DNA from 3 places in the Bradyrhizobium manausense genome. Region 1 is predicted to be linked to each of the others. Evidence: predicted binding sites of a transcription regulator. Region 1 holds the regulator's gene; each other region holds the start of a gene.
The links. The regulator LexA, encoded in region 1, represses DNA repair genes until DNA is damaged. The targets are predictions, from matches to a motif close to TGTTCNNNNTGTGTTCNG.
Positions count from the first base shown of each region.

Region 2: a site for LexA is predicted at 4,426-4,443, ahead of JQ631_RS29840 (helicase-related protein). Genes of this name have one in related genera too.
Region 3: a site for LexA is predicted at 6,209-6,226, ahead of recA (recombinase RecA). Genes of this name have one in related genera too.

Region 1 is NZ_JAFCJI010000001.1:1,862,438-1,873,101, reverse strand. Features, by position in the region: gene JQ631_RS08745 (molybdopterin molybdotransferase MoeA) at 1-1,153, shown strand, start outside; gene lexA (transcriptional repressor LexA) at 1,331-2,032, shown strand; gene JQ631_RS08735 (hypothetical protein) at 2,361-2,798, shown strand; gene JQ631_RS08730 (ComEC/Rec2 family competence protein) at 2,809-5,091, opposite strand; gene JQ631_RS08725 (DUF2171 domain-containing protein) at 5,189-5,422, opposite strand; gene JQ631_RS08720 (nuclear transport factor 2 family protein) at 5,595-5,981, opposite strand; gene JQ631_RS08715 (glutamine--tRNA ligase/YqeY domain fusion protein) at 5,992-7,668, opposite strand; gene gltX (glutamate--tRNA ligase) at 7,824-9,251, shown strand; gene gltA (citrate synthase) at 9,408-10,664, shown strand, end outside.
Region 2 is NZ_JAFCJI010000005.1:150,807-161,470, reverse strand. Features, by position in the region: gene JQ631_RS29860 (non-canonical purine NTP pyrophosphatase) at 1-557, shown strand, start outside; gene JQ631_RS29855 (HTH domain-containing protein) at 552-2,225, opposite strand; gene rpmB (50S ribosomal protein L28) at 2,491-2,796, opposite strand; gene JQ631_RS29845 (DUF3108 domain-containing protein) at 3,278-4,141, shown strand; gene JQ631_RS29840 (helicase-related protein) at 4,632-8,015, shown strand; partial or broken gene JQ631_RS29835 (RNA-binding S4 domain-containing protein) at 8,029-8,301, shown strand; gene fdxA (ferredoxin FdxA) at 8,445-8,783, shown strand; gene JQ631_RS29825 (CarD family transcriptional regulator) at 9,133-9,933, shown strand; gene JQ631_RS29820 (adenylate/guanylate cyclase domain-containing protein) at 10,036-10,664, opposite strand, start outside.
Region 3 is NZ_JAFCJI010000003.1:255,640-266,303, forward strand. Features, by position in the region: gene gcvT (glycine cleavage system aminomethyltransferase GcvT) at 35-1,183, shown strand; gene gcvH (glycine cleavage system protein GcvH) at 1,193-1,561, shown strand; gene gcvP (aminomethyl-transferring glycine dehydrogenase) at 1,579-4,443, shown strand; gene JQ631_RS27960 (hypothetical protein) at 4,563-4,922, opposite strand; gene recA (recombinase RecA) at 5,028-6,116, opposite strand; gene JQ631_RS27970 (hypothetical protein) at 6,402-6,587, shown strand; gene JQ631_RS27975 (hypothetical protein) at 7,478-7,639, shown strand; gene JQ631_RS27980 (hypothetical protein) at 8,341-8,517, shown strand; gene JQ631_RS27985 (hypothetical protein) at 8,819-8,956, shown strand; gene JQ631_RS27990 (hypothetical protein) at 8,964-9,143, opposite strand; gene JQ631_RS27995 (hypothetical protein) at 9,354-9,521, shown strand; gene JQ631_RS28000 (hypothetical protein) at 10,070-10,210, opposite strand.

The DNA of each region.
Region 1 (10,664 bases):
GCCTGAAGAAACCATCGCCCTTGATCAAGCCTTCCATCGCGTGCTCGCGCGCGATGTCGCGGCGCGGCGGACGCAGCCGCCGCAGGCGATGTCGGCGATGGATGGCTATGCCGTTCGTGCGGCTGATGCAGCCAAGGTCGACACGCAGCTCACTGTCATTGGAGAGGTCGCAGCCGGCCGTCCCTACGGAGGCACCGTCGGCTCGGGCGAAGCCGTGCGGATTTTCACCGGCGGTGTCGTGCCCGATGGCGCGGATGCGGTCGTGATCCAGGAGGACACCGTCGCCGACGGCAGCCGCATCACGATCACGGAAGCCGCCGTCACCGGGCGGCATATACGCCCGGCCGGCATCGACTTCCGCGAGGGTGACGTGCTCCTGCGCAAAGGTGCGCGGCTCACCGAGCGCGACCTTGCGCTCGCCGCCGGCATGAATCATCCGCAGCTCGCAGTCCGCCGCCGTCCGAAGGTCGCGATTCTCGCGACGGGTGATGAGCTGGTGATGCCGGGCAGCACACCCGGCCACGGTCAGATCGTCTATTCCAACGGTTACGCCCTGCACGCCCTCGCCCGCAGCGAAGGCGCCGACACCATCGACCTCGGGATTGCCGCCGACACGCTTGCTGCAACCGCATCAGGCATCCGCCGCGCCCGCGAATCCGGCGCCGACATCCTGATCACGACCGGCGGCGCCTCGGTCGGCGACCACGATCTGGTGCAGCAGGCACTCCGCGACGAAGGCACCGCGATGGCATTCTGGAAGATCGCGATGCGGCCGGGCAAGCCGATGATGAACGGACAGCTCGGGGCGATGCGCGTGATCGGCCTGCCCGGCAATCCAGTGTCATCCTACGTCTGCGGCTTCCTGTTCATGGTGCCGCTGATTCGCGCGTTGTCGGGCCGCTCGGTTGTCCATCACCGCCGTGAACGCGCCGTGCTCGGCCGCGACGTCGGCGCCAATGACCAGCGCGAGGATTACCTGCGCGCGCGCCTCGATCTGCGTGATGATGGCACGCTCGTCGCGCTTCCCGTCAACCACCAGGACTCCTCGCTGCTTGCGAATCTCGCTGCGGCACAGGCACTTCTCGTGCGCGCGCCGTTCGCGCCGAAGGCCGAAGCGGGAGCGCCCTGCGAGGTGTTGCGACTGCCCGCCTGACTGCAGCGTTCGCAACCGTTCCGCGAAGTTTGTCGCGTTCACTGTAAATTAAGCAGTTGCGGAACATGTATCGAACATATAGTGTCCGTTCATGATTTGTTTCGAGCATGTAGCGGCTTATTGCTGAAATTCAGCGTCTCGGAATCGAACGACATCGTCAGGGGGATTTTGGTCGAGATGTTAACGCGCAAACAATACGAACTCCTGCGGTTCATCAGCGAGCGCCTGAAGGAAAGCGGCGTGCCGCCCTCCTTCGACGAGATGAAGGATGCGCTCGATCTGCGCTCGAAGTCAGGCATCCATCGCCTGATCACGGCGCTGGAGGAGCGCGGCTTCATCCGCCGCCTGCCCAACCGTGCCCGCGCGATCGAGGTGATCAAGCTGCCTGAGCTCCAGGCCGCCGCCGGGAGCCGCCGCGGTTTCACGCCGAGCGTCATCGAGGGCAATCTCGGCAAGGTGCGTACGACGTCCAGCCCGTCCGCCGAAGAGGGCGAGCGTCCCGTCGCGGTGCCCGTCATGGGCCGGATTGCGGCCGGTACCCCGATCGAGGCGCTGCAGACCCGCAGCCACACCATCAGCGTCCCGCCCGACATGCTCGGTGCGGGCGAGCACTATGCGCTCGAAGTGCGCGGCGACTCGATGGTGGAAGCCGGCATTCTCGACGGCGACATGGCGCTGATCCAGCGCAACGAGAGCTGTGACACCGGCGATATCGTGGTCGCTCTGATCGATGACGAGGAGGCAACCTTGAAGCGCTTCCGGCGCCGCGGCGCCTCGATCGCGCTCGAGCCGGCGAATGCCGCCTATGAGGTCCGCATCCTGCCGCCCAACCGGGTCAAGATCCAGGGCAAGCTGATCGGGCTGTACCGGAAGTATTGAGCGCTCACGCGCGATCGACGATTGGAGCGGACGATTGTCCGCTCGGCTGGATAGTTTTTCCGGTCTTGCACAGGCTATCCAGCCCCCTCTCCCAGCGCGACATCCTCGGCACGCACAAGGCAGTTCAGGTCGCTGTAGCGCGCCTGCAAAATGCGCGCGGGTGGGCTTTGTTCCTACGGATTTGGGAAAGATAATGTGATCGCGGCTCGCGCACGCGAGCCGCAGATTTGCCTACAACCGGGCAGAGTTTTTTACGCTTCCACTCTGATAGAGGCCTGCGCCTCGCAAGACAGAGGCGCGGGTTGCTATCCTGACTGAGGAGCACCCGATGTGTGACTATAGCCTGCATGCCGTTGCGACGCGTCCCGCAGAAGTCGGCGAGACGATCGTCACGACAACCTTCCGCGGCACCTCGACGCGCGGCTTCGCCTCCGAAGCCGATATGTCGGTCGCGGTCTGCCTGCTGCCGGGAACGGAGCTCGCCTTCGCCGACAACGTCCGTTACGACAACAGGTGGATCTGGACGCGCACCGTCAACTCGCGCGTCGGCAAGTTCGGCAAGATCGATCCGCACATTCCCGATCGTCATCACGACGCGATCGAATTCCCCGATGGCAAATACGTGCTGGTGACGCAGCTCGTCGAGGGCCAGCGCGCGACCGTGCTGCAACTGCCCGTGACGCAGCCGCTCGGCGAGCGTGAGCAAAAGCCGCAAGTGGTCGCCGACAGCCGCACGACGACGCCCCCGCGCCTGCCGATCGGCTGAAAAGTCGACTTCAGTCCTCGGCTTGAAGATCGGCCTCCGACGGAGTCGCATCTTTGGCGCGCGGAGCTGCCGACCGCGGCATGAGGATCTGTTCGAAATCTCCATCGCCGGCCGCCGCCGGCGACCAGGGGCGGTTTGCGCCCCTCGCCTTCACCGATTGGATCGCAAAACCGTCGCCACGCTGCGTCAGCGCCAGCGCACCCTGGCGCGCAAGACGCGGCCGATCGACCACCATCGCGGCGCAATCCGGCGGCGCCGGCCTTGTCGTCACCACCAGCGCGGCACGGCTGCAATCGTCGGCCAGGGCGTCGATGCGTAGCGAGAGCGCAATCATGCGGCCGTCGGCGAGCGGCATCACGCAGCCGGCCTCGTCGCACGACACACCATCACCGAGCGAGGCGCTCGTAGCATCGCGCGGATCAGCATCCGCCGCGAGCCACTCCTTCAGCAGGAAATTGTCCTTCTTCGTCCTGATCAGATGCAGTTGCCCATCCCTGCCCCGCACCGCGACGTTCTGGCCGTCGCCGGCGATGAGAATATCGGGCTGCCGGACGGACAGGCCCCAGATCGTCGCCGCCACGAGCACGCACGCGCCCGACCAGCGCAGTGGCGAGCGCAACAGACCCATCAGGATCAGGCCGAGGCTGGCTGCAATCAGCGGCGCAGTCCCGAAGGCCGCGACGTGGCCGATCGCGCCGGGCAGCGCGGCCACCCAGCGCGACACCGCCACCATCCAGTCGATGCCGATTCCCATCAGCCACCAGAACACACCGTCGAGTCCGAAGGGTGCCGCGAGCAGTCCGAGCAGCCCCGCCGGCATCACCAGCGCGGACACCACCGGCATCGCGCCAAGATTGGCGAGCACACCGTACGGCGTGATGCGGTGAAAATGGAAGGCGGCATAAGGCGTGGTCGCAAACCCGGCGATCATCGAGGCCATGAACAGCATGGCGATCTCGCGGCCGCCCCACAGCGCGATGCGCGCGGTCGCGGAATGATCCGGCGAGGCAAACAGGTTCGGCATGCCGATCTGTACCAGCGCGACGAGCCCCAGCGTCGCGGCGAACGACATCTGAAAACTCGGATGCACCAGTGCTTCCGGCGCCACCGCAAGCACGATCAGCGCCGCCACCGCCAGCGTGCGGAAGGTGATGGCGCGGCGATCGACCATGACAGCGAGCAGCACCACCGCAGTCATGAAGAACGATCTTTGCGTTGCGACCTCAGCGCCCGAGAGCAGCAAATAGAATGCGGACGCGACCAGCGCCGCAGCTGCCGACCATTTCTTGATGGGAAAGCCGACCGCGAGCCCGGGGATCAGTGCGAGCAACGCCCGGACTGCGAAGAAGACGACGCCGGCGACGACAGCCATGTGATAGCCCGAGATCGACAGCACATGACCGAGGCCCGAGATGAACATCGCGTCGTTGACGGGCGTGGTGATGGCGTCGCGGCGGCCGGTCAAAAGCGCGGTCGCGATGGCGCGGTTGTCGCCATCGAGCACGGCGCGGATGCGCGCGTCGATCGTGTCGCGCAGGCCTTGCATGACGGCCGCATAGCGCAAGTGAAGGCCGCCGGCATCAGGCGGCGCTGACACCGTGATCGCCCCCATCGCGAAACCGGAGGCGCCGATGCCCTGGAAGAACATGTCGCGCGAGAAATCGTAGCTGCCCGGCCGCAGCGGCGCGAGCGGAGGCATCAGCCGGGCCTTCAACTGCACGAAGCTGCCGACATCGGGCGCCGCCCCCTTGCGCACGGAGAGACGGACGCGCTCCAGCATCACGTCGCTGCGCTGCGCCTCCATCGCGGTGACGCGCAGCACGAAACGGTCGGTGCGTTCGCGGATGTCTCGGGTCTCGACGAAGCCCGACAGCGACACGGAATAAAGCGGCTTTTCGAGCACGGTATGCGCGATGCGTGCCGTCTTCCAGGTCGCAATTGCAAAACCGGCTGCGACCGCCGCGATGATGATCGCGGGCGCAAACCACCGGCTCCGCCGCAACAGGACCGCGCCGAGCGTCAGCGCGACCGCCATCGCAGCCGTGACCCACAGCACCGGCTCATGATCGGCGGCGAAATAAAGCGCGATGCCGCAGCCGAAGGCGATCGGCACCCAGGGGAACAGCCGCCCGGCGCCGGCTTCAGCCCTTGCCCATTCGCGTAGCGTTCCGGCGATCGCGGGCCAGACGCCCAACCCTGTCGGCACAAGTCCGCCGGCCGACGCGGCCCCGCCTGTGGGCCAGGTCCCGGCGATACCCTGCGAGGCGCGTTGTGGCCGGCCCGGCTCCGCCATTCCCTGGCAACCCTGCGATATCAGACGGGCGCAGAGGCTACCGGAACGTGCAGGCTGCCGAATAGCGGTACGGATCAGGAACGAAGGAGCCGCAGCCCTACTTTTCCTCTTCCATCGTCACGGCCACGTCCGCCTTGGCCGACAGCCTGACCTTGTTGCCCTCGACACCGGCAACAAGACCCTTGTCGATGAAATGGTGGTGGCCCTTGTGGCTGCCCTCGCCGCTGTCCTTCTTGGTCAGCTTGATGCGGTTACCTTCGACCTTGTCGACCGTGCCGACATGGACACCGTCGGCGCCGATGACTTCCATATGCTCTGCGATGTTTTGCATGGGGAATCCTTGGTTGGATCCACCTCAACGCGTTGAGCGAGCTTCGGTTCGTATTCCTCCGTCATTCCGGGGCGCGACGAAGTCGGGAGCCCGGAATCGATAGCCACGAACCGGTATTATGGATTCCGGGCCTGGCCCTTCGGGCCATCCCGGAATGACGAGGCCGGTGGAGCTAAATCAGCGGCGCCTTCGCCGAGGCATGGTGATTGACGATCTTCCAGTCGCCGTCCTCGCGGATGATGACCCAGCTCATCTTGACGATGAAATCCGGGCGCTCGCCGGCGAGATCGAACGTGATGGTGGCGCCCATGTTGATCAGGTCAGGACCGGCCTGAGCTGCATTGACCTCGGAAAACGCCGCGCTCGGTTTGCGCCAGCGCGGCAGGCCGTTGAAGTAGTCGGCGACGCCGTCCCTGCCCCGATAGAGCTTTGGGTTGGAGCCGAAGAAGAACGCATTCCTGGAGTAAAGCGACGACAGCGCGGCCGCGTCGAGCGTCGCGAAGCCGGCACACCATTTCGCGATGGTTGTGGAAACAACGGTATCGGCTTCATTGCTCATGTTGCGTCCCTCAGCCCTTCGCGACTTCCTTGGCAAACGTATCGCGCAGGCCGATGGTGCGTGAGAACACCGGCTTGCCCGGCCTCGAGTCCTTGTCGCGCACGAAATAGCCCTGGCGCTCGAACTGCATCGGCTCGGTCGCATTGCTCTCCGCAACGGAGGCCTCGATCCGCGCGTCGGATAAAATCTCCAGCGACTGCGGATTGAGATCGGCCGCGAAGTTCGCGGCGTCCGGGCTCGGATTGGCGAACAGCTGGTTGTAGATTCGTATCTCAGCCGGCACCGAATTGGCCGCCGGTAGCCAATGCATGGTCGCCTTGACCTTGCGGCCGTCGGGCGCGTTGCCGCCCTTGGTCGCGGGATCGTAGGTGCAGCGCAGCTCCACCACCTCGCCCTTGTCGTTCTTGATCACACCGGTGCACTTGACGAAATAAGCATAGCGCAGCCGCACCTCGTTGCCCGGCGACAGGCGGAAGAACTTCTTCGGCGGGTTCTCCATGAAATCGTCCTGCTCGATATAGAGCTCGCGGCCGAAATTGATCTTGCGCGTGCCGGCGCTGGGATCATCGGGATGATTGATCGCCTCGAGCTCCTCGGTCTGCCCTTCGGGATAGTTCTCGATCACGACCTTGAGCGGCCGCAGCACGCCCATGCGCCGCTGCGACGTGCGATTGAGCTCCTCGCGGATGCAGAACTCCAGCATGCCGACATCGACGACGCTGTTGGCCTTGGCGACGCCGATGCGCTTGATGAACTCGCGAAGTGCTGCCGGCGGCACGCCACGGCGGCGCATGCCCGCCATGGTCGGCATGCGCGGATCATCCCAGCCGGCGACATGGCCGTCGCGGACGAGCTGGGTCAGCACGCGCTTGGACAGCAGCGTGTAGGTGATGTTGAGCCGCGCCATTTCGTACTGGTGCGGCTTCGACGGCACTGGCAGCTTTTCGATGAACCAGTCATAGAGCGGCCGGTGGTCCTCGAACTCCAGCGTGCAGATCGAGTGCGTGATGCCCTCGATCGCATCCGACTGGCCGTGGGCATAGTCGTAGCTTGGATAGATGCTCCACTTGGTGCCGGTGCGCGGATGGTGCGCATGCAGGATGCGGTACAGCACGGGGTCGCGCAGATTGATGTTGCCCGAAGACATTTCGATCTTGGCCCGCAGCACGCGCGCGCCATTCGGGAATTCACCCGCCTTCATGCGGCGGAACAGGTCGAGATTCTCATCCACCGTGCGGTCGCGAAACGGGGAGTTCTTGCCGGGCTCGGTCAGCGTGCCGCGCGCGAGGCGAATCTCCTCCTGGGACTGGTCGTCGACATAGGCCAGGCCATCGCGGATCAGCTTCTCCGCCCATTCGTACAGGCGGTCGAAATAGTCCGAAGCGAAGAACAGGTTCTTGCCCCAGTCGTAACCGAGCCAGTGCACGTCGGCCTGGATGGAATCGATATATTCCTGCTCTTCCTTGACCGGATTGGTGTCGTCGAAGCGCAGGTGACAGCGCCCGGGAAACTCCTGGGCGATGCCGAAATTGAGGGCGATCGACTTGGCGTGGCCGATATGCAGGTAACCGTTCGGCTCCGGCGGGAACCGAGTCACGATCTCCTTGTACCTGGCCTGATCGAGGTCGGCCTGGATGATGTCACGAATGAAATCGCGCCCAACCTCAGTCGCCACCGGTTCTGTCATTACGAAAATCCTGTAGGGAAATCAGCGGTCCTTCTGCCAAATTCGCGTGGCTGAGCCAAGGGCTTAAGCATGGACTTGGCGGTCCGCTGCCGGGCTTTAGTTATGCGCCGGTCCTGTTATATACCACCGCTTCCAATGCATAGGCCCCGCCAAGAATGACCGATTCCGTCGTCACCCGCTTTGCTCCCTCGCCGACCGGCTTCCTCCATATCGGAGGCGCCCGCACCGCGCTGTTCAACTGGCTCTATGCGAAGAAGCGCGGCGGCAAGATGCTGCTCCGGATCGAGGACACCGACCGGGAGCGTTCCACCGAGGCCGCGATCGGCGCAATTCTGGACGGCCTGAAATGGCTGGAGCTCGGCTGGGATGGCGATGTCATCTATCAGTTCAGCCGCGCCGCCCGGCATCGCGAGGTCGCCGAGCAGCTGCTTGCCGATGGCAAGGCCTATCGCTGCTATGCCACCGTCGAGGAGCTGACCGCGATGCGCGAGAAGGCGCGCGCGGAGGGCCGCACCCGTCTCTATGACGGCCTGTGGCGCGACCGCGACCCGGCAACGGCACCGTCCGACGTCAAGCCGACCATCCGCCTGCGCGCGCCGCAGACCGGCGAGACCGTGATCGAGGACCAGGTGCAGGGCCGCGTGGTCTGGCAGAATGAGAACCTCGACGACCTCGTTCTGCTGCGCGGCGATGGCAACCCGACCTACATGCTCGCGGTGGTCGTGGACGACCACGATATGGGCGTGACCCACGTCATCCGCGGCGACGACCACCTGATCAATGCCGCCCGCCAGAAGCAGATCTACGATGCGATGGGCTGGGCGCTGCCGAGCATGTCGCACATCCCCCTGATCCACGGCCCGGACGGCTCGAAACTCTCCAAGCGGCACGGCGCGCTCGGCGTCGATGCCTATCGCGCCATGGGGTACCTGCCGGCGGCGCTGCGCAACTACCTCGTGCGGCTCGGCTGGAGCCATGGCGACCAGGAACTCTTCTCGACCGAGGAGATGATCGCCGCGTTCGATCTCGCAAGCGTCGGCCGTGCTGCCGCCCGCTTCGATTTCGCCAAGCTGGAGAATCTCAACGGCCATTACATCCGCCATGCCGACGATCAATCGCTTGTGAAGATGTTCGAGGACGTGCTCGATCACGTCGTGCCCGCCCGCGACGAGATTAAGGCCAAGTTAAACGACACCACGCGCGCCCAGCTTCTCAAGGCCATGCCGGCCCTGAAGGAGCGCGCCAAAACGCTGATCGAGCTGATCGACGGCGCCTACTTCATCTTCGCCGACCGGCCGTTGCAGCTCGATCCCAAGGCGGCAGCCCTGCTGACGCCTGAGAACCGCAAGCTGATCGGCCAGCTTCATTCCGCGCTGGAGAATGTCGAGAGCTGGAGCGGCGCCGCCACGGAAGCCGCGCTGCGCGCTTTTGCCGAGGAAAATAGTCTCAAGCTCGGCGCAGTCGCCCAACCGTTACGGGCGGCGCTGACCGGCCGCACCACATCACCAGGCATATTTGAGGTTTTGGACGTGCTCGGACGCCAGGAAAGCCTTGGCCGGCTCAAGGATCAGTCCACGGACTAGTCTAAGGCGTAAGGAGGCCATGGCTGCCATGATCTTGCAGCGCACACAGCAATAATATACCCATCTCCCCGTACATTCTGGAACATCCGGCCTGCCCCATCTTCTTCCCGGGGGCCTCCGGCTCCGGCCCGTTTCACCACACATCGGGGACCAACGATGGACGCAAAACCAAGCAACAAGACCGCCACGCTGACGGTCGGAAACAAGAATTACGATCTTCCGATTCACAGCGGCAGCGTCGGACCTGATGTCATCGATATCGGCAAGCTGTACGGCCAGTCCGGCCTGTTCACTTACGATCCCGGCTTCACCTCGACCGCGAGCTGCCAGTCCAAGATCACCTATATCGACGGTGACGCTGGCGTGCTGGAATACCGCGGCTACCCGATCGAGCAGCTCGCCGAGAACGGCGACTTCCTCGAGACCTGCTATCTGCTGCTCTACGGGAGCCTGCCGACCGCCGCGCAGAAGAAGGATTTCGACGATCGCGTGATCCATCACACGATGGTGCACGAACAGATGGCCCGGTTCTTCCAGGGCTTCCGCCGCGACGCCCATCCGATGGCCGTGATGGTGGCTTCGGTCGGCGCGCTCGCCGCGTTCTACCACGACTCCACCGACATCAATGATCCGAAGCAGCGCATGATCGCTTCCATGCGCATGATCGCGAAGATCCCGACGCTGGCGGCGATGGCCTACAAGTACACGGTCGGCCAGCCCTTCGTGTATCCGAAGAACTCGCTCACCTTCGCCGAGAACTTCCTCAACATGTGCTTCGCCGTGCCGTGCGAGGAGTACAAGATCAATCCGGTGCTCGCCGACGCGCTGGACAAGATCTTCATCCTGCATGCCGACCACGAGCAGAACGCCTCGACCTCGACGGTGCGTATCGCCGGCTCCTCCGGCGCCAACCCGTTCGCCTGCATCGCCGCCGGCATCGCCTGCCTCTGGGGCCCGGCCCATGGCGGCGCCAACGAAGCCGCGCTTGCGATGCTCGCCGAGATCGGCTCCGTCGACAAGATCCCCGAGTTCATTGCCAAGGTGAAGGACAAGAATTCTGAAGTCCGCCTGATGGGCTTCGGTCATCGCGTCTACAAGAACTACGATCCGCGCGCCAAGATCATGCAGAAGATGTGTCACGCCGTGCTCAAGGAGACCGGTCATGGCGACGATCCGATGCTGAAGGTGGCGCTCGAGCTCGAGAAGATCGCGCTCAGCGACCAGTACTTCATCGACCGCAAGCTGTACCCGAACGTCGACTTCTATTCGGGCATCACGCTGAAGGCGATGGGCTTCCCGGTCTCGATGTTCACCGTGCTGTTCGCGGTCGCCCGCACCGTTGGCTGGATCAGCCAGTGGAGCGAGATGATCGAGGACCCGCAGCAGAAGATCGGCCGTCCGCGCCAGCTCTAC
Region 2 (10,664 bases), on a different contig from region 1:
ACGGTACCGGCAAGAAGCTCGGCGAGCTCTTCGATATTCGCTTTATAAGAGCTAAAACAACCGAGCCGCTGTTGTGCGATCTCGAAGCCATGGTGAAGTTCAAGGTTGGGTCTGCGTATCGACAGATTCAAATTCCCTGCATTGTTGAGCATGCTGGGCTTATTCTAGAGGGGTTCGAAGATAAATCGTTTCCAGGCGGCCTCACTCAGCCTATGTGGGACTCGCTTGCGCCAGAGCAATTTGTAACGGCTTGCTCGACGCTCTCAAGTAGAGCTGTGGCGCGAGCTGTAGTCGGGTATTGTGATGGCCTAAACGTTCATACCTTTGTTGGGGAGATGCGAGGCGCTCTGAGCAATTCTCCAAGAGGGACTCGGGATTTCTATTGGGACACCATTTTTTGTCCTGACGGATTTGGTGGCCAGACCTACGCTGAGATCGTGAAGGATGATCGTTCTGGTCTCGGAAAAAAGCTAGCGGTGTCCCAATCAATCAAGGCGCTTAAGGCATTCATGCGGCATCGCTTAGGCGCTGAACCGTCGTTGTTTCCAGCACTATGAACGCATCTTTGGCAATAGCTCGTCTAGCGTTCGCCGAAAGGCCTCCATTCCAAACGAATTATAGATGTACGCGTTTGCTTGGCGCCCGAGGCTCGAAATTTCGCCCTCGACTGGCGCGTCATATACTTTGAGAAAGTCGCGATAGCTAAATTTGAGCGTCCCTGCTTCTCTGGCGCGATACATGTCGAAGGCGACGTCGGGTGGAGTTTGCACAAAGAGCAAACCAACGCTGCTGTCACACTTTCGTTCTAAGTGCTCAAACGTGTCGAGATTTCGAATTCCATCAACAATTGTACGATTGCCTTCCCCGCAAGCGATTTGGCTTGCGATCGCGTCGGCTAGCTTCTTGGTGCCACCTTCTGAGCTTATGAATTCGTATGCTCGAGTTTGAAATGCCTCACGCCCAATCTCCGAGATCGGAGGTGACGCCATCAATTCACGAACTAAGTCGCCGGTCTTGATCAAAGAACAATGCAAGCGCTGGCTTAGGTAATTGGCGGTTTCTGACTTTCCTGATCCAATTCGGCCTGCGACGACCAGGATGCGGTCGCTAGCGAGGCGAGAGTTATTTACGATCTCGAATCTTGCCCGCGTGAACAGAGTCGACGGATAGAAGCGCCGCAAGCAGAGTTGTGACCAATATTCGAAGTCCGTTATGTCGACCTTGTCCTTTGAAAGATCGATCCATCCGAGCCCTTTGATTGACGAGTCGCCCTTTTGAAGTTTTTTGGCCGTGTTCCAGTCCGGGAGCCAGGCGCGATAAACAACGGCAACGTGTCGTCGCCCGACTTCCGAAGAATCGTCGTTGAGGACCCCAAGACACTCTAATGGGACACCCTGGAAAAGATCGATAGTGGCTTTGTCTGTAAGGTTTGCCTCAGTCGAAATCTTGCGATTTCGTCGAGGGCGGTCCGGCAAAAAAAGCTCTTCCGCGAGCTCTCTGCGACCGCAAGCCGACAAGCCAAAGTCTGCCCGCGAAAGCATATCGAGGTCAGCAGCGCTGACATGGCCGCCGAATCCGATGCACTTTGATCCTCTCAGAAATTCGGCCGCTCGGCTGAGATAGGACCGCTTGAAGAACAGTAAGCGCTGGCCGCACTGAACTAGGACGTACGTTATGAATTGCTTGGCGTCATTGTTGACCTCGGCCTCAGCCCGGCCGACGTAGGTGGTGTTCTCCTCGCTAAGGAGTTGCCCAAGTATTGGGGGTGTGTCGGTGTCGATACCCTGAAAGGTGAGGACATCGCGAAATGCTGACTCCGGAACGCATAGGACTTCTTCTTTCGGTGTACGAAGGACACGGCGCTCAGCGACATATTCAGATTGAACGTCGGCAATGGTGTTGTCCTGCTCACTGACTGACGTGCCTAGAGAGGTGCGTAACGTAAAGCGTCCGCGACCAGTGCGCACAAATTGTGAGTCAGTCTTTCCGTGCAGGATGTCCATGCTGAGCCGTGCTTGCATGGATTTTTGGGGAGTGCGGCCCATGGTGTGGTCGCCAAAGAGTCCTTGCTCGATCCCTCGATCAACGATCTCGCCAGCGCTAAGGGGGACCCGAGACTTGCTCAACACAATCTCCGCGACACGAAGAAAGGTTTGTCGTTCACCTTCGACGTGCTCGTCGGTGTGAGTCTGCACGGTAACCGTTTGTTTTTGGTAACTATGCATTAGGGCGATGTGCTTCCGCTGGCCGAATGCTCAAAGGCTAACTCGGTCTGAGCCGCGCAAGAGGTGCAGTGCGGCCGCCGCTTGTGAGGCTCCCAAAAGGTTCAGTCGATTGATGACCTTAGCGTAGTTTAATCCGAGCGACGCGGCGACATAGACATTTGCACCACAAAACAAAAACGGCCGGATCTTTCGATCCGGCCGCAACGCAAACTCTACTTGGCTAAGCCTACGCCACGCAACCTAGCCCCCGCCCAACTCTGAAATCTTAGCTGGCCTTCTTGACCGGCGCGTCGCCGACCTTCTTCTGGATGGCGCGCTTCAGCTCGAGGGCGCGCGGCGACAGGACGTCGGCCTTGGCCTTGAGCAGGAAGGCGTCGAGGCCGCCATTGTGGTCGACGCTCTTCACCGCATTGGTGGAGACGCGCAGGCGCACGTTGCGCTCCAGGGCTTCGCTGATGAAGGTCACGTTGACCAGGTTCGGCAGGAAGCGGCGCTTGGTCTTGATGTTGGAGTGGCTGACCTTGTGGCCGACGAGGGGGCCCTTGGCCGTCAGTTCGCAGCGGCGAGACATGGTAGAAATCCTTAAAGCTGATCCCCCAACGGGTGCGGCCGCCATTCTGGGCGCCACGGGGGCTAATTCTTTCGTCCTTGCAGGGAGCGGGCGGACGTATAGGGGGGAAGGGGCGGGACGTCAAGGTTTTGGCCGGTCTTTTCGCCTCTCCCCGCGTGCGGGGAGAGGCCGGAATGCGCGCGATTAGCGCGGATTCCGGGTGATGGGGAGTCTCCGCGGGAGTGGGGCAGCAGTTAGCGCCCCCCAGAGGAGAAAGCCCTCACCCGCGCTGCGCGCGATCTCTCCCGAAAGCGGGAGAGGTATCCGGGCCCGGGCTCCTCAATCACAAAAACGGCAGTGTTTAAAACGCCTTACCATCACATAAAGGGCGCAATCGCCCCCGAATAGTCCGGTGAGTTCCCGGCTTGTGACGCCTGGATGCATTGCTTGCGGCTGTAACAGGCTTAAATAACAATCACTCGCTTCCGGATTGGACCGTCTCGTGCACACGTCTTTCCCCTTTCCGCCCCGGTTGCGTTCAACCGGCAGGCTGGCGCTGGCCGCTCTCGGCGGGCTGGTCCTGGCGTGGGGGGCTGCGCCGGCGGCCGCGCAGGGCAAGCTCGAGGCGCAATATGAGGCCTCGCTGGCGGGCATTCCGGTCGGCCGCGGCGCCTGGAACATCGACATCCAGGACGACGTGTTCTCGGCGGCGGCCTCCGGCGGCACCACCGGTATTCTGAAATCGTTCGCGGGCGGGTCCGGCACCGGCGCCTCGCAGGGGCGCGTCGTCAACGGCGCGCTGGTCGCGACCGCCTACCACGCCTCCACCACCACCTCGAAGAAGACCGAAGAGATCCACATCACCCTCGACAAGGGCAATGTGAAGGAGTTCGGCATCGTTCCGGAGCCGCCTGTTGATGCCGACCGCATCGTCGTCACCGACGCGCATCGCCGCGGCGTGTTCGATCCGATGACGGCCTCGCTGGTCCGCGTCCCCGGCAACGGCGAGGTGCTGTCGCCGGAGGCCTGCCACGGCAGCGCGTCCGTGTTCGACGGCCGCATGCGCTACGAGCTCAAGCTCGATTTCAAGCGCATGGAGACCGTGAAGGCCGAGAAGGGCTACAAGGGCCCGGTCGTGGTCTGCGCGCTCTATTTCGTGCCGGTCGCCGGCTACATCCCCGACCGCCCCGTGATCAAATACCTCGCCGCCCAGCGCAACATCGAGATCGCGCTCGCGCCGGTCGCGGGGACCCGGATCCTGGTCCCGTTCTGGCTGAAAGTGCCGACGCCGCTGGGCCCTGCGATGCTCGAAGCGACCAGCTTCATCACCACCGCCCAGCCGCCGCGGGTGGCGAAGACGCAGTAAGGCGCCGCTGCTGAACGCCCCCAGTCATATCAATGGCTTGGCTACTGTGCATGGGGTTGTTTTCGCTGATATGAGCTGGGTGGTCGGCTTTTTCCGGAATCCATTTGACTCCCCGCCGATTCTGATTCGACTCCGCGTCGTCCCCAACTTAACCAAATCCGTCACCCCATCGCCGCTTGTGCGGCGACCCAAAACTCCATCTAGTGCGCAGGAAACAAGAGTCCCGCGACATGTTGCGTGAACGGAACAGGACTCCGAAGGGAGTCAGCGATTCGGCCGCGATTCGTTCTAGAGTCGTTCCGAAGCTTAAAACGAACGGGAAAAGCGTCGCAAAGTGAGACAGTTGCGCGAGGATTTCTGCTCCCACGCCGAGCGGGCAGGCCACGGCGTGCCGGATGCCCCGGTCAAGCCGGGGCATGACGGCGGCGCACCCCATTGCCTCAAACAGCACTGACATTCGCCCCATTCGCCACTACCTAATCATTTAGACATGGCTTTCTCTTCCTCCTCCTTCGCTTCCGAGCGCGCGCCTTCCGATCGAGTGCCCGGCGCCGGCGTCACTGCGGTGCTCGGGCCGACCAACACCGGCAAGACCCATCTCGCCATCGAACGGATGCTCGCGCATTCCTCGGGCGTGATCGGCCTGCCGCTGCGGCTGCTCGCGCGCGAGGTCTACAACAAGATCGTCGCCCGCGTCGGCCCCGAGGCGGTCGCGCTCGTGACCGGCGAGGAGAAGATCAAGCCGAGAAATCCGCGCTATTGGGTCTCCACCGTCGAGGCGATGCCGCGCGACCTGGATGTCTCCTTCCTCGCCGTCGACGAGATCCAGATCGCTTCCGATCTGGAACGCGGCCACGTCTTCACCGACCGCATCCTCAACCGCCGCGGCCGCGACGAGACGCTGCTGCTGGGCGCCGCGACCATGCGCCCGATCATCGAGCGGCTGCTGCCCGGCGTCTCCATGATCACCCGTCCGCGCCTGTCGCAGCTGGAATTCGCCGGCGACCGCAAGATCACGCGCCAGCCGCGCCGCACCGCGATCGTCGCGTTCTCGGCCGACGAGGTCTACGCCATCGCCGAGCTGATCAAGCGCCAGCATGGCGGCGCGGCCGTGGTGCTGGGCTCGCTGTCGCCGCGCACGCGCAATGCGCAGGTCGAGATGTTCCAGAACGGCGACGTCGACTACCTCGTCGCCACCGACGCTGTCGGCATGGGCCTCAATCTCGACGTCGACCACGTCGCCTTCGCCTCCGACCGCAAGTTCGACGGCTACCAGTTCCGCCGCCTGACGCCGGCCGAATTCGCGCAGATCGCCGGCCGTGCGGGGCGCGCCACGCGCAACGGCACCTTCGGGACGACAGGCCGCTGCGGCCCGTTCGAGCCCGAGCTGGTGAATGCGCTCCAGAACCACATCTTCGATCCCGTCAAGATGCTGCAATGGCGCAACTCGAAGCTGGATTTCTCCTCCCTCGGCGCGCTCCAGGTCTCACTGAACCTCGCGCCCGGCCACGAGACGCTGACGCGGGCGCCGATCGCCGAAGACATGCGCGTGCTCGACCACGCCGCCCGCGACGTCGATGTGCGCGATATCGCGCATGGCAAGGCCGCCGTGGAGCGGCTCTGGGACGCCTGCCAGGTCCCGGACTACCGGAAACTGTCGCCGGCCGCCCATGCCGAACTGGTCACCACGCTGTATGGCTTCCTGATGCAGAAGGGCTGCATCCCCGATTCCTGGTTCGCGGCCCAGATCGACCAGGCCGACCGCATCGACGGCGATATCGACACGCTGTCGGCCCGGATCGCGCAAATTCGCACCTGGACCTTCGTCGCCAACCGCCCGGACTGGCTGAAAGACCCCGAACGCTGGCAGGGAATCGCCCGCGAGGTCGAAAATAAATTATCGGATGCGCTCCATGAACGCTTGACTGAGCGTTTCGTTGATCGCCGGACCAGTGTATTGATGCGCCGCCTGCGGGAGAACACGAGCTTGAATACGGAAATCGGCAAGACCGGCGAAGTCATCGTCGAAGGCCATGTCATCGGCCGCCTCGATGGCTTCACCTTTGCACCGGATGCGGCGGAAGCCGGCTCCGATGCGAAAGCCTTGCAGGCTGCCGCGCAAGCGGTGCTCGCCGGCGAGATCAATGCGCGCGCCGAAAAACTGGGCAACGCGCCGGACGACCAGTTCGTGCTGACCTCGGACGGCACCATCCGCTGGACCGGCGACGCCGTGGCCCGGCTGACCGCCGCAGAGGAGGCGCTGCATCCGCGCATCCGCATCATCTCGGACGAGCGGCTCACCGGTGGCCCGCGTGAGAAGGTGCAGGCGCGGCTCGACCTCTGGCTCAAGACGCATATCGAAAAGCTGCTCGGGCCGATGTTCGAGCTGTCGAAGGCCGAGGACGTCACGGGTATCGCCCGCGGCATCGCCTATCAGCTCGTCGAGGCGCTCGGCGTGCTCGAGCGTCCGAAGATCGCCAATGAGCTGAAGGATCTCGACCAGCCCTCGCGCGCGACGCTGCGCAAATACGGCGTCCGCTTCGGCGCCTATCACATCTATTTCCCCGGCATCCTGAAGCCCGCCGCGCGTGCGCTCGCAGCACTTTTGTGGGCGCTGAAGCAGGACAATGTCGATCTGTCGGCGCTGTCGGGCGCGCAGCATCTGGCCTCGTCCGGCCGCACCTCGTTCCCGGTCGACAAGAGCCTGCCGCGCGATGCCTATCGCGTGCTCGGCTACAAGCAGGCCGGCGAGCGCGCCGTTCGCGTCGACATTCTGGAACGCCTGGCCGACCTGATCCGCCCGGCGCTGGCCTGGCGCGAGAATTCGCCCGGAGAAAAGCCCGCCGGTGCATTCGACGGCCGCGGCTTCGTGGTGACGCAGGCGATGACCTCGCTCACCGGCTCCGCCGGCGAGGACTTTGCCTCGGTCCTGCGCGCGCTCGGCTATCGCATGGAGAAGCGTGCGCCGCTGCCGCCAAAGCCGGCTGCGCCTGCTGCCGCGGAGACGCCGGCTGTTGAGGCTTCTGCCGAGGCGCCTGCGACCGAGGAGACTGCGGCGCCCGCAGATGCCGCGATCGAAGCTGTCACTGTCGAAGACGCGCCCGGCATGGAGCAGCACGACGAGCCCGTTCACGAAGAGCCGGCGCTCGAGGCCTCGCCTGAAGCGCCCGTCACGCCCGAAGATGCCCCGGGCATCGCGCCGCCGGCGGAAGAGGCTGCTGCGCCCGCTGAGAGTGCTGCTGAAGCGGCTCCTGCCGAAACCGCGGCTGTGGAAGCCGCCGCCTCTCCCGATGCCGCTGCGCCCGTTGAAGCTGCTGCCGCGCCCGCCGAGCCTGAGCTCGTCGAAGTCTGGCGCCCCGGTGGCCGTCACGAGGATCGCAAGCCGCGCCACGAGCGCCACCGTCATCAGCGCCACAACAACCAGCGTCCGCAGGCCGGTGCTGAGGCTGGCGCTGCACCTGCCGACGGCGAGGCCGCGCAGGCCGCTGATGGCGAGAAGCGCGGTGAGCGCCATCGTCACGGCGGTCATCGTCGCGACGGCGGCCGAGATTTCCGCAAGCCGCGCGAAGGTGGCGAGGGCGCACCGCGCCAGGAAGGGCGCGACGATCGCAATCGCAGCTTCCAGGGCAAGGACCGCGACAACAAGGATCGCGATCGCAATCGCGACAACAAGAAGTTCGGCGGCGATCGTGACAAGGGTCGCGACAATCGTGGCCGCGACCGCGACAAGGGCCGCGACCGTCAGGGCGGGCCGTCGCTGCGTCCCTACGCTTCGAGCGCGAATCCGCGTGAGCGCGATCGTCCCGCTGACCCGAACTCGCCGTTCGCCAAGCTTGCCGCGCTGAAAGAGCAACTCGCCGGTCGGAAGGAGTGATCCCACGACCACCGAGCGGCAGCGCCTCGACAAATGGCTGTGGCACGCGCGGGTCGTGAAGGCGCGCACCTCAGCGGCTGAACTCGTCGAGTCCGGACACGTCCGGATCAACGGCACGCGCGAGAAGTCGCCGGGGCACGCGATCAAGATCGGCGACGTCATCACCGTCGCGCTCGATCGCACGGTGCGCGTGTTGAAGGTGATTGATTTCAGCGAGCGCCGCGGCGATGCGGCTTCGGCGCGCGTGCTCTACGAGGAGCTCGGCGCGAAGAGCTCGGCGACGTAAAGCGCAATTAGTTGCGCTTCGCATTCATTTCTTGGTCGATCAACCACATAAAGCCGTCATGATCGGGGCTTCCCGACCTTGCAGCGCGGGGCCATCCGCGCTACGCAAGCCGCGACTTTTAAAAGAGCTTTTCGGAGCGTTGGATGACTTACGTCGTCACTGAAAACTGCATCAAGTGCAAGTACACCGACTGCGTCGAGGTCTGCCCGGTCGACTGCTTCTACGAGGGTGACAACATGCTCGTCATCCACCCGGACGAGTGCATCGATTGCGGCGTGTGCGAGCCGGAATGCCCCGCCGACGCCATCAAGCCGGACACGGAACCGGGCCTGGAAAAGTGGCTGGAAGTGAACACCCAGTACGCCAAGAGCTGGCCGAACATCACCCAGAAGAAAGAATCACCCGAGGACGCCAAGGAATTCGACGGCATGGAAGGGAAGTTCGAGAAATATTTTTCTCCGAACCCCGGCTCCGGAGACTAAATTCCGGCGTAAACTTAACCCTAATACCGTCGTCAGCGTCGAAAACCAGCCCTCAAGACCCCTAAATCATTGATTTTTGCGGGAAATGTGCTATATTGGGCACATTAAGCTGAACCCCCGTCAGCCCAGTTGGCCCCGTTGGGTTCCCGTGAAACCAAATGTCGAACAGGGGCGTGGCAGTTTCCGCGCGCAGGCTGTGTCACAGAAAACGCGTAAAAAGAGTACTTCAGCGAGGGCTTCCCATAAGGAGGCCAAAAAAGTCGCCGCGGCCAGCCGTAGCGCATCCAAGGGTCGGGCCGCTGCCAAGGCGCCGCCGGCTGCAAAGTCCTCGAAGAACAAAAGAAGCGCAATGCCTAACAAGACTGCCAAACCGGCCGCGAAAGCGACCGTTGCCAAGCCTGCTGCTGCCAAGGCTCCCGCTGCCAAGCCCGTTGCTCCGAAGGCCTCTGCTCCTGCCGCCCCTGCCAAGGCCCCCGTTGTTGCGGCCAAGCCGGCTGTGAAGGCCGCCGCGCCCGCGCCGAAGGTCGAGGAAAAGAAGGTCGTGACCCAGCGTCAGGGCTTCAAAGCCAATGAATTCGTCGTCTATCCCGCTCACGGCGTCGGCCAGATCCTGGCCATCGAGGAGCAGGAGATCGCCGGCGCGAAGCTCGAACTGTTCGTCATCAACTTCATCAAGGACAAGATGACGCTGCGCGTTCCGACCGCGAAGGTCGCCAACGTCGGCATGCGCAAGCTGTCCGAGCCCGCGCTGGTGAAGAAGGCGCTCGAGACCCTCAAGGGTCGCGCCCGCGTCAAGCGCACCATGTGGTCGCGCCGCGCCCAGGAATACGAAGCGAAGATCAATTCGGGCGACATCGTCGCGATCGCGGAAGTCGTGCGCGACCTCTATCGTTCCGAGTCGCAGCCGGAGCAGTCGTACTCTGAACGTCAGCTCTATGAAGCGGCGCTTGATCGTCTGTCCCGCGAGATCGCGGTGGTGCAGCACTCGACCGAGACCGAAGCGGTCAAGGAGATCGAGGCCCAGCTCGCCAAGAGCCCGCGCCGCAACGCCAAGGCAGAAGCCGCCGAAGGCGAGGGCGATACGGATGCCGACGGCGACACCGACGAGACCGATGGCGACGGCAGCACCGTCGCCGACGAGGCCGCGTAAGCGCCTCGTAGCGTCGATCGCAAGCAATCAAAGCCCGGCCGATCGGCCGGGCTTTTTGTTTTGGATGTCCCGACATCGCAGCGGTTTAGGTTGAGCGGCGCGCTACGAGCCGCGCGGCTGGGTCCAGATCAGGATCGGTTGCTGAATCCCGCGGATGGCCTGCGGCTCCCGCGCGGTGAGTGGCCGGAACGTTTCGGCCGCGCCGCCAAGCTCGGCCTTTGCACGGCTGACGAGATCGTCGCTGGCCACCAGCGCGCAATCAAGCATTCGGGTCAATGCCTCGAGGCGACTTGCGGCATTGACGGTCGCACCGATCACTGCAAATTCCAAACAGGTCTTCCCGAGATCGCCAAGCACCGCCGGCCCGTAATGCAGGCCAAAGCTCACTCGCAGTGGCGGCTCACCGGCTGCACTTCTTCGCTCGTTCCAATCGTCCGCCGCGGTGATCATTGCCTGGGCGCACCGAAGCGCATTGCTGGCGTCGTGCGCCCCGTTGAAAGGGGTTCCGAACGTCGCCATCAATCCGTCACCGAGATATTTGTCGAGCGTGCCGCTGTGGCGAAACACCTCCTGCTCCATCGATCCGTGGAACTCGCGCAACGTCCGCACGACCTCCTCCGGCGTTCGCGTATCGGCAAACGCCGTGAACCCGACGATGTCGACGAACAGCACCGCGACGTTTTGCGTCCGCACCTGCTTCAGCGGCTCGTCCTGCTTCGATAATTCCGTCA
Region 3 (10,664 bases), on a different contig from region 1:
GAATCATCCTCGGGGAACCGCCGAGGGCCCTGTAATGCTTGCGCGTGACGACCAAGAATCCCTGAAACGTACCCCGCTCTACGACCTCCATGTGTCCCTTGGCGGCAAGATGGTGCCGTTCGCGGGCTACGACATGCCCGTGCAGTACCCTGCGGGCGTGCTGAAGGAGCACCTCCAGACCCGTAACGCGGCCGGACTGTTCGACGTCTCCCACATGGGCCAGCTCGCGCTTCGGCCGAAATCCGGCAAGGTCGAGGACGCCGCCCGCGCGCTGGAGCGGCTGGTGCCGCAGGATATCGTGGCGATCGCGCCGGGACGGCAGCGCTACGCCCAGTTCACCAATGCAGATGGCGGCCTGCTCGACGATCTGATGGTCGCCAATTTCGGCGATCACCTGTTCCTGGTCGTCAACGCCGCATGCAAGGACGAGGACGAAGCGCATCTGCGCGCGAATCTTTCGGACGCCTGCGTCATCGATTCGTTGGCCGATCGCGCGCTGATTGCGTTGCAGGGACCGAAGGCCGAAGCCGCACTGACGAAATTGTGTGCGGAAGCGTCCTCCATGAAATTCATGGATGCCGGCCCGCATGGGGTTGCCGGCATCGCCTGTTACGTCTCGCGCTCGGGATACACGGGTGAGGACGGGTTCGAGATTTCCGTTCCCGCTGCGGATGCCGAGCGCCTGGCCAGGGCGCTGCTGGACAATCCTGATGTGATGCCGATCGGTCTCGGCGCCCGCGACAGCCTGCGACTGGAAGCTGGCCTCTGCCTCTACGGCCACGACATCGACACCGCGACCACACCGGTCGAGGCGGCGCTGGAATGGTCGGTGCAGAAGAGCCGCCGCACCGGTGGCGCGCGCGCGGGCGGTTTTCCCGGCGCCGATAAGATCCTCGCTCATTTCGACCACGGCGCATCCCGCCGCCGCGTCGGCCTGCGCGCCGAAGGCCGCGCGCCGGTGCGTGAAGGCGCGCTGCTGTTCGCGAATAGCGAGGGCGGCGAGCCGATCGGAAAGGTCACCTCGGGCGGCTTCGGTCCAAGCCTGAACGCGCCCGTGGCGATGGGCTACGTGCCCACCCCCCTGAGTGCGCTCGACACAAAACTCTTTGCCGAGGTGCGCGGCCAGCGGCTGCCGCTCACCGTCGCCGCCATGCCCTTCGTGAAAAACACCTACAAACGCTGAGGATCGACAATGACCACGACGCTGTACACTTCCGACCACGAATGGCTGGCGATCGACGGCGATGTCGCCACCGTCGGCATCACCGATTACGCGCAGTCGCAGCTCGGCGACGTCGTGTTCGTCGAATTGCCCAAGGTCGGCCGCAGCCTGAAGAAGGCCGAGGCCGCCGCCGTCGTGGAATCGGTGAAGGCCGCCTCCGACGTCTACGCGCCAATCTCCGGCGAGATACTCGAGACCAACGCCGCGCTCGCCGCCGAGCCGGCGCTGGTGAACTCGGACGCGCAGAGCAAGGCCTGGTTCTTCAAGATCAAAATCGCCGACAAGAGCGAGCTCGGCGGCCTCATGGATGAAGCCGCCTACAAGGCACATACGGCTTAAAGACGATGGAGCAAGCGATGACCGCGCACCGCAAATCCAACGGCGAGACCACTCCCTTCGTTCGCCGCCACATCGGCCCGTCGGCGCGCGATGTCACCGCAATGCTGGAGGCGGTCGGCGCCAAGAGCGTCGACGCGCTGATGGCGGAGACGCTGCCGGCCTCGATCCGGCAGGCCGCCCCGCTCGATCTCGCCAAGCCCCTGAGCGAGACCGAGGCGATCGCGCATATGGCCGAGCTCGGGCGTCGGAACCAGGTCTTCACCTCGCTGATCGGCCAGGGCTATTCCGGCACGATCCTGCCGGCGGTGATCCAGCGCAACATTCTGGAGAACCCGGCCTGGTACACCGCCTACACGCCCTACCAGCCCGAGATCAGCCAGGGCCGCCTGGAAGCGCTGTTCAACTTCCAGACCATGATCTGCGATCTCACCGGGCTCGACGTCGCCAACGCCTCGCTGCTCGATGAGGCCACCGCGGCAGCCGAAGCCATGGCGCTGGCGGAGCGGCACTCGAAGGTCGAAGCCAAGGCCTTCTTCGTCGACAAGGACGTGCATCCGCAGACGCTGGCCGTGATGCGCACCCGCGCCGAGCCGCTCGGCTGGACGTTGGTCGTCGGCGATCCCCTCACCGATCTCGACAAATCAGACGTGCTGGGCGCGCTGCTGCAATATCCGGGCTCTTCAGGCGCCGTGCGCGACCTCAGGCCCGCGATCGCGGCGCTGAAGGGCAAGGGCGCGCTCGCAATCGTCGCCGCTGACCTGCTCGCTCTCACGCTGCTCGCCTCCCCCGGCGAGCTCGGCGCCGACATCGCGATCGGATCGGCGCAGCGTTTCGGCGTGCCGATGGGCTACGGTGGTCCGCATGCGGCCTATATGTCCGTGCGCGATGCGCTGAAGCGCTCGCTGCCCGGCCGTCTCGTCGGCCTCTCCGTGGATTCCCGTGGCGCGCCGGCCTACCGGCTCGCGCTGCAGACCCGCGAGCAGCACATCCGCCGCGAGAAGGCGACCTCCAACATCTGCACCGCGCAGGTGCTGCTCGCCGTGATCGCGGCGATGTATGCGGTCTATCACGGCCCTGAGGGGCTTTCGCAGATCGCGCGCAATGTACATCGTCGCGCCGCCGTGCTCGCGGCCGGCCTGCGCAAGCTCGGCTTCGCGCCGCAGTCTGAGGCCTTCTTCGACACGATCAGCATCGATGCCGGCGCCAACCGAGCCGAGATCATCACGCGGGCCACTGCCGAGAAGATCAATCTCGGTGTTGGCGAAAGCGCGCTTCGCATCGCGCTCGACGAGACCACGACGCCCGCGACCGTCGAAGCCTTGTGGCGTGCCTTCGGCGGCCAGCTTTCCTACGCCGAGATCGACGCCACCACGCGCGAGGCGCTGCCGGAGGCGCTGAAGCGCACCACGGCGTTTCTCACCCATCCCGTATTCCACGCGCACCGCTCTGAGACCGAGATGCTGCGCTACATGCGCAAGCTCAGCGACCGCGACCTCGCGCTCGACCGCGCCATGATCCCGCTCGGCTCGTGCACGATGAAGCTGAACGCCACCACCGAGATGATGCCGCTGACCTGGCCGGAATTCGGGTCCTTGCATCCGTTCGCCCCGCGCGAGCAGGCCGCCGGCTATCACGCGCTGTTCGCGCGGCTGGAGAAGTGGCTGTGCGACATCACCGGCTACGACGCGATCTCGCTGCAGCCGAACTCAGGCGCGCAGGGCGAATATGCCGGGCTGCTGGCGATCCGCGGCTATCACGCGGCGCGCGGCGAGACGCATCGCAAGATCTGCCTGATCCCCTCCTCGGCCCACGGCACCAACCCGGCCTCGGCCGCAATGGTCGGCATGGACGTGGTGGTGGTCGCCTGCGAGGCCAACGGTGATGTCGACGTCAACGATCTCCGCGCCAAGGCGGCGAAGCATTCGAACGATCTCGCCGCGGTCATGATCACCTATCCCTCGACGCATGGCGTGTTCGAGGAGCACATCCGCGAGATCTGCGACATCGTGCATGGCCATGGCGGTCAGGTTTATCTTGATGGTGCCAACCTCAACGCGCAGGTCGGCCTTAGCAGGCCCGGCGATTACGGCGCCGATGTCAGCCACCTCAATCTGCACAAGACCTTCTGCATTCCACATGGCGGCGGCGGCCCCGGCATGGGCCCGATCGGCGTCAAGGCGCATCTCGCGCCATTCCTGCCCGGTCACCCGGCGACGCTGGCTGATGCCCCGGTCGGTCCGGTCTCGGCCGCGCCGTTCGGCTCGGCGTCGATCCTGACCATCTCCTACATCTACATCCTGATGATGGGCGGTGAGGGCCTGAAGCGCGCCACCGAGATCGCGATCCTCAACGCCAACTATGTCGCCGCACGGCTCGAAGCGCATTTCCCGGTGCTCTACAAGAATGCCAGGGGACGCGTCGCGCATGAGTGCATCGTCGATCCCCGCCCGCTGAAGGCGACCTCGGGCGTCACCGTGGACGACATCGCAAAGCGCCTGATCGACTACGGCTTCCACGCCCCAACCATGAGCTTCCCGGTGCCGGGCACGCTGATGATCGAGCCGACCGAGTCGGAATCCAAGGCGGAGCTGGATCGCTTCTGCGACGCCATGATCGCGATCCGCAAGGAAATCGCCGAGGTCGAGGCCGGCCGCTTCAAGATCGAGGCCTCGCCGCTGCGGCACGCCCCGCACACCGTGCACGACATTGCGGATGACGACTGGAAGCGCGCTTACGCCCGCAGCGAGGGCTGCTTCCCGGCAGGCACCTCGCGCACCGACAAATACTGGTGCCCTGTGGGGCGCGTCGACAACGTCTACGGCGATCGCAACCTGGTGTGCTCCTGCCCGCCGGTGAGCGATTACGCGGAGGCCGCGGAATAAGACTCGTAGGATGGGTAGAGCGCAGCGAAACCCATCACTGCGCTCTTTCCGGCGATGAAAAGGCGATGGGTTTCGCTGCGCTCTACCCATCCTACCGCACTACGGCACCGAATGTGCTTCTAAGGCGCAACCAACGAACGGCTTTCGCGATCCCATCGCCAGAGCCGCTCGCTGGTCAGGTGAGTGCCGCCCCACCAGCGATCAATCCGGTTGTGCCGGCAAAAGTTCTGATCGCCTCCCAGCACCGCCTTGCCGAGGTCAGTGAGCGACAGGCGGGACCGCTTGTATCGTGCGTGACGGAGGGCGTCGTTGTGCATGTCGAGCGAGAACGGCCCCTCCTCCAGCCCGGATACGGCCGGTACTGAGCATCGCGCGAGCCCATCAAGCAACTGAAAATGGAACGGTACGACGATCTCGGCCAAACCGGCTCGAGCAAGCTCACTCCCGCCGTACCAGCCAGTCAGGATCAGACGCTTCATCACGCCACCCGATCACCACGACGCACCAAAAGAAACGGGCACTGACGACGTCGGCAACTCAACGTCCCCAGGGCCCGCTCCTCGCGAAAAACTTTGACTCGAGGCTTACTCGTCCGCGGGCTCTTCGCCGTCGGCGTCGCGCTCGGGAGCGCCGGCCAGGATCTGCTCGGCGATCAGGCCGGAGTTCTGGCGGATCGAGGTCTCGATCTTGGTGGTGATGTCGGGGTTGGCCTTCAGGAACGCTTTCGAATTCTCGCGGCCCTGGCCGAGGCGCTGGCTGTCATAGGAAAACCAGGCACCTGACTTCTCGACGATGCCGGCCTTGACGCCGAGATCGAGGATCTCGCCCATCTTGGAGACGCCCTCGCCGTACATGATGTCGAACTCGACCTGCTTGAAGGGCGGCGCCAGCTTGTTCTTCACCACCTTGACGCGGGTGGTGTTGCCGACCACTTCGTCGCGCTCCTTGATCGCGCCGATGCGGCGGATGTCGAGGCGGACGGAGGCATAGAACTTCAGCGCGTTGCCACCGGTCGTGGTTTCGGGCGAGCCGTACATCACACCGATCTTCATGCGGATCTGGTTGATGAAGATCACCATGGTATTGGACTTGTTGATCGAGGCCGTCAGCTTGCGCAGCGCCTGGCTCATCAGGCGGGCCTGCAGGCCCGGCAGCGCATCGCCCATCTCGCCTTCGAGCTCGGCCTTCGGCACCAGGGCTGCGACCGAATCGATCACCATCACGTCCACCGCCCCCGAACGCACCAGCGTGTCGCAGATTTCCAGCGCCTGCTCGCCGGTATCCGGCTGGGAGATCAGCAGCTCGTCGATATTGACCCCGAGCTTGCGGGCATAGACCGGGTCGAGCGCGTGCTCGGCGTCGATGAAGGCGCAAATGCCGCCCTTCTTCTGGGCTTCCGCCACCGTGTGCAGCGCCAGCGTGGTCTTGCCCGAGGATTCCGGCCCGTAGATCTCGACGATGCGCCCCTTCGGCAGGCCGCCGATGCCAAGCGCGATATCCAGCCCCAGCGAGCCCGACGAGACCGCCTCGATATCCATCGAACGGTCGTTCTTGCCGAGCTTCATCACCGAGCCCTTGCCGAACTGCCGCTCGATCTGGGAGAGCGCGGCAGCCAGAGCTTTACTCTTGTCCATGGAAGATCCTTCGACGATACGCAGGGCAGTGGTGGACATTGGGTCGTGCTCCTTATGGCGAGGATTCGCGTGTGGGACAAACGGTTGGCGCGGCGGGTCGTCGATAAAAGCAATGTACACCATCTGTTCTTTGTTCGCAATATGTTCTTTGCGAGATTTGCGCGCTGGCCTGCTTCCGAGCGCGGTGGCCTGGCTTGAAAATGCAGCGGCCTGATTTGGAAGTGTGATGTCAGCGTGATGTATAGCACAGCGGCCAATCTGACCGCCGTGTATCCCCCGATCCGGCGGGAATGGACTCGCCTCCAAGCACCACAGGAGATGACCATGACTGACGGAAGCGCCCTCTCCGATGACGACCTCGACCTCGTGACCGGCGGCGCAGAATTCGAATTTCACTTCAGCTTGTTTGGCTACTTTTTCGCCATGCAGGGAAATGACAAGATGACCAACACGCTTGTCGTCGGACCCGGCCACAACGTCCTCGTCAACAACACCACCTTCAAGGGCTAACTTGCGCCGAACCCAAGGAGGCCGCTTCAGTTGGTGGCCTCTTTCGCCTCTGCGGGTGTCGTGAATCGAAAAGACCCCGGCCCGAAACATGCCGAGGTCTTCTCCCAATTATCCGCGACCGGAAACTTCCACCATTTCCCGGCTCTGCGATCTAACATGTGATGATTTCCTGATCTAAATTCGCGGTCACCAATTTGGACAGCACCGGATCTGGGTTGGCCGTATTTACCCCGAGTTGTCGTTGCCCGACCAACACAGCCTCCCCCCGCCTGCCCCGATCACTTGCCGGCTCCCGGGAGGGCAAGACCGTCCGCCTCTGCCATAGCCCTGATCCGCCTCACCGCGACCGAAAAAGGCCCCAGCTCGCAGGGTTGGGGTGGGGCAAGAGCTGGGGCCGACTTGGGGTCGCCCTCGGGGCGGAGGGCATCAGGAAAACTTGGTAATGGGGCGATCGTTCCTGCCAGAATTCTAACTTCGGACGGCACCGGGATTTGGGTTCTGTCCGAATTGACCCCGCGTGTCCCAAGTCGAATTCCGGCTGCGTCCTCAGTCCTAAACTGCCGATTATCGACACCGTTGAGGTGTTGAGGTGTCCCAAACTGCATAGTCAGGGCGTCGCGCCCGGGACTAAGTTCCATGCATGGGCAAGGAGCTATTCGTGCGTTTGGCTGCCATTTCGGCCGGTGTCTTCACCGTCGCCGCGGTCGCCCTGCTCGTCCTCTCTTGATCTAGCTCAAGTCGCACATCGCGCAGCGGCCTTCCCTGTCATGGCAGGAAACCGAGCGGGGCGAGCGATGATGCAGCTTTGGATGTTGCACGTATTGACCTGGGGGCTGACCGCCGTTGCCCTCGTCACCATCCTGTCGATCGCGCTGTAAGGCTCCCTCCACTTGGCGATTCATCAATTGCCAAGTTTTCCCGATCATACTGATGGGATGCCGGACAAGCAGCAGAAGAGTCTCGAGCAGCTCCTGAATGAGATCCGCAAGAAGGAAGCGGCAGAACGCGCGCGGCCACCACGCGACCCAGAACAACAGCTCGACAAGAAGTAAGGCCGCCTCGAATTGGCGGCCTTTTTCTTGAACCTGCAGATGTCCTGATCTGCCCCTCGCGGACGGAAAACGGCCCCGGCGCGCGAGCAGCACAACGGGGCCGGATGGCTACCAGGAGGCTGAGATCGGTCGCAGCCATCCCGCCAAATACGGCCGATCCGTCAAAGGGTTTCAGCGTGCCGCGAAAAGGCCCCAGCTCGCTAGTGGGGGGCGATGGAGCTGGGGCCAACGTGTTACCCTTGGGGAAGGGTATCGGGAAAACTTGGCAATCCGGCGATCGTTCCTGCCAGTGTCGTAATCCGTCTCTGCAGATGCCAGAATCGAAAAGGGCCACCTCGCGGTAGCCCTTTTGGCCGGTCGCAATAATTGTTCGGGATAAAAATACCAGCCCCGGCCTGCGTAGTTCTACCTAGTTTCGCGCGTGTGTGGAGTCCGGGAAAATGCGGTGTTCCAGTACCCCGGAGATGCCGTCTCCTGATGTCCCGAGGTCACTGTTCCAATTCGAGCAGCACCGGAATTTGGAATAGCCCGTCCCGCGAGCGCACGAACCCATACGGCCGATGAACCGAGCCATGATTGAGAGACATAAGCTGATGTTTCCAATGCTCTAATTCATCATACCCCGTGCTTTTCCGGAGATGATCGAAATCGCGGACTACGCCAAATAGCTTTCTCAATCAGCGCATGGGTTGGGAAGGACCATGAAAGACATGCAGGCCCAGTTGGAGAAGCTTCGGACCGAAGCGGCCAACTGCGAATTGATCGCCAAGCTGGCGACAGACCCATCGAAACGAGAGACGTTCGCGAAACTGGCCGCGCACTACAAGGTGCTGGCGGACGAGCTGGCGAGGGCGATCGGCCGTATAGGAACCACCTAACATTTGTTGGGTTGCCTCTGTCTTAGGCAGAGGGGTTCGCCGTGGGCGACCAAGTTCCTGATACCGCTGAGGAAAGCCCTCGGTGCGACGATTGCCGGACGCCAACCAGGTTCCGCGCCCGCATCTTCGATCCGCACCAGGATAGGCACATCCACGTCTACGGCTGTCCGACCTGCAAGCGGCTGTACTGTAAAGATTGAGGCCGCCTCGTTTGGCCGGCGATATCACATGTGAAGGCGGGAACCTGGTCCCTCGCGTTCAATCGATCGCGGCCCTGAACGACCGGCGCGAGATCGAGACCATGGACAGCGAAACTCCCAAACCGCCGGATGAGCCCTCCGCCAGGCTGTCGCCTGACGAGGAAGCGCGCCGGGTCATTGCCGACTACGCGAACGATCTCCGCGAGGTCATCAGGCAACTCCGCCGCAAGATGCACTGAGGCCATCTCAATCGGCGGAGACCGGACGCTTCGCATCCCCGAGGATCAGCAGCGCCAAGGGAGCCAGGGGGCCGACCGCGACGGCGATCCAAAGCCACGTCCGCAGCGACCTGTTGCGCTCCTGCGCCATCGCGCCTGCGAGCGGGATCGACCCAATCGAGATGATGACGAAAAGCCAAAAGCCCATGACCATCTCCGGTGCGGCACGTCACGCTAGCATGAAAGCGGTCGGCGCCCCTGCCCTCCGCGAAATGTGAGACCGCGCTTCGCCTCTGAAGATGATGCGCATCCAGGACGGAGAGCCGTTCTGCCGTCATAATTTCGCAATCCTTCGGCACAGGACTCTTCGGCGGCCGCCGGCTTTCCTTTGAGAGCGGGCCGCAATGGGGATCGGATCATGACTGACAACACGCGCCGCGATGCGCTCAGGCGCAAGTCCCTGCGCGAGGTGGCGCTCGAAGAGATGACGAAGTTCGAGCGCAGCGAAACCGAGTTTCGAAAGAAGGATCGCGCGGAGCGCGCCGCCGATCTCCGCCTGCCCGTGGACGAGATCAAGATCCACTAGGGAAACAACCTGCCAAAACAGGCCGTTGCCTACTGTGCATGGGGTTGTTTTGCGGCTTTCGCGGCGCGTGCCGCCAAAGCTGTTGCTACATCAGCGCCAGCAGCACGATGCCGATCACCAATACCACGAAGCCAGCCGCCGTCGCGGCGGCGAATGACCGCTCTACCTTGTCCATGATGCCACCCCGCTATCGGCGCGCCACGTATCCCCCATGGCTTCGCCGTGCGCGCAAAGTGTCGCCAACGGATGTGTCCGAAGTTGTGCGGGGGGATGTCTGAATTGGGACGTGAGAGCGGCTCTAAATGCAACCGCAAACCCCGCACAAGCTTGCGCCAGTCGCCTGTCGGCCGAAGCTGCGCGATCAGATCGAGGTCCGATCCGCTTTCAGTCTGTCAGGCTGCCGTAAGCTGAGCGGGCTACGGTCATGTCGCTATGGTGTTGCAGCCCAGCACCTCAGCCTCCAATAGCCTTTTGCCCCGCCCGGCTCTCCCCTGGCGGGGCTTTTTTTCTTTGTCGATGGCATGATTCGTCGCGCGCGTGGCGCGAGCTCAGTGCAGCCAGTCTGCCAAGCGCCGGTGTCTGCCCGAATCGTCACGCCCGCCCTGGCACGACAGCCCTTCGAAGCGCCAGAAAGTGACGACGCTGGTCGTGCCGCACTGCTCGCAGACGAGCTTGTCGTCACCAAGCATGAAGCGTCCACGCCTGTAGAGAAGGGAGGAAGCGGGCTGCCTGCATTGCGGACAAACCAGCGAGAAATGTCGCGCACTCCATCGCTGAGCGAGATGTCTGAGCCAGTTCACGTCTTCCCCTTGCGCGACGCCCGTCCATGCCCCCTGCACTGAGCAGATCACATTCGAGGCGCACGCAAAAGTGGAAAAGTCCTGAATGTGCCCATCCGCTGCGAACGGTCGCGCCGGCGACATCGCTCACAATCAGCAATCTCTTTTGCAACCGCGATGGACCACGGCACGAATGGAACTCCGTGGTTCTCCCACCAAGAACAGAGTTCCTGACCTAATCGGCGCCAACGCCGCGCCCAGGTTTCATACATCCGTCGGTTCCATCTTTCGGAATTTGATTTCGCTTGTTTCGAACCGCGCGCGCTTGTTGGATTCCGATGGACTATCCACGACTTAAAGGCAG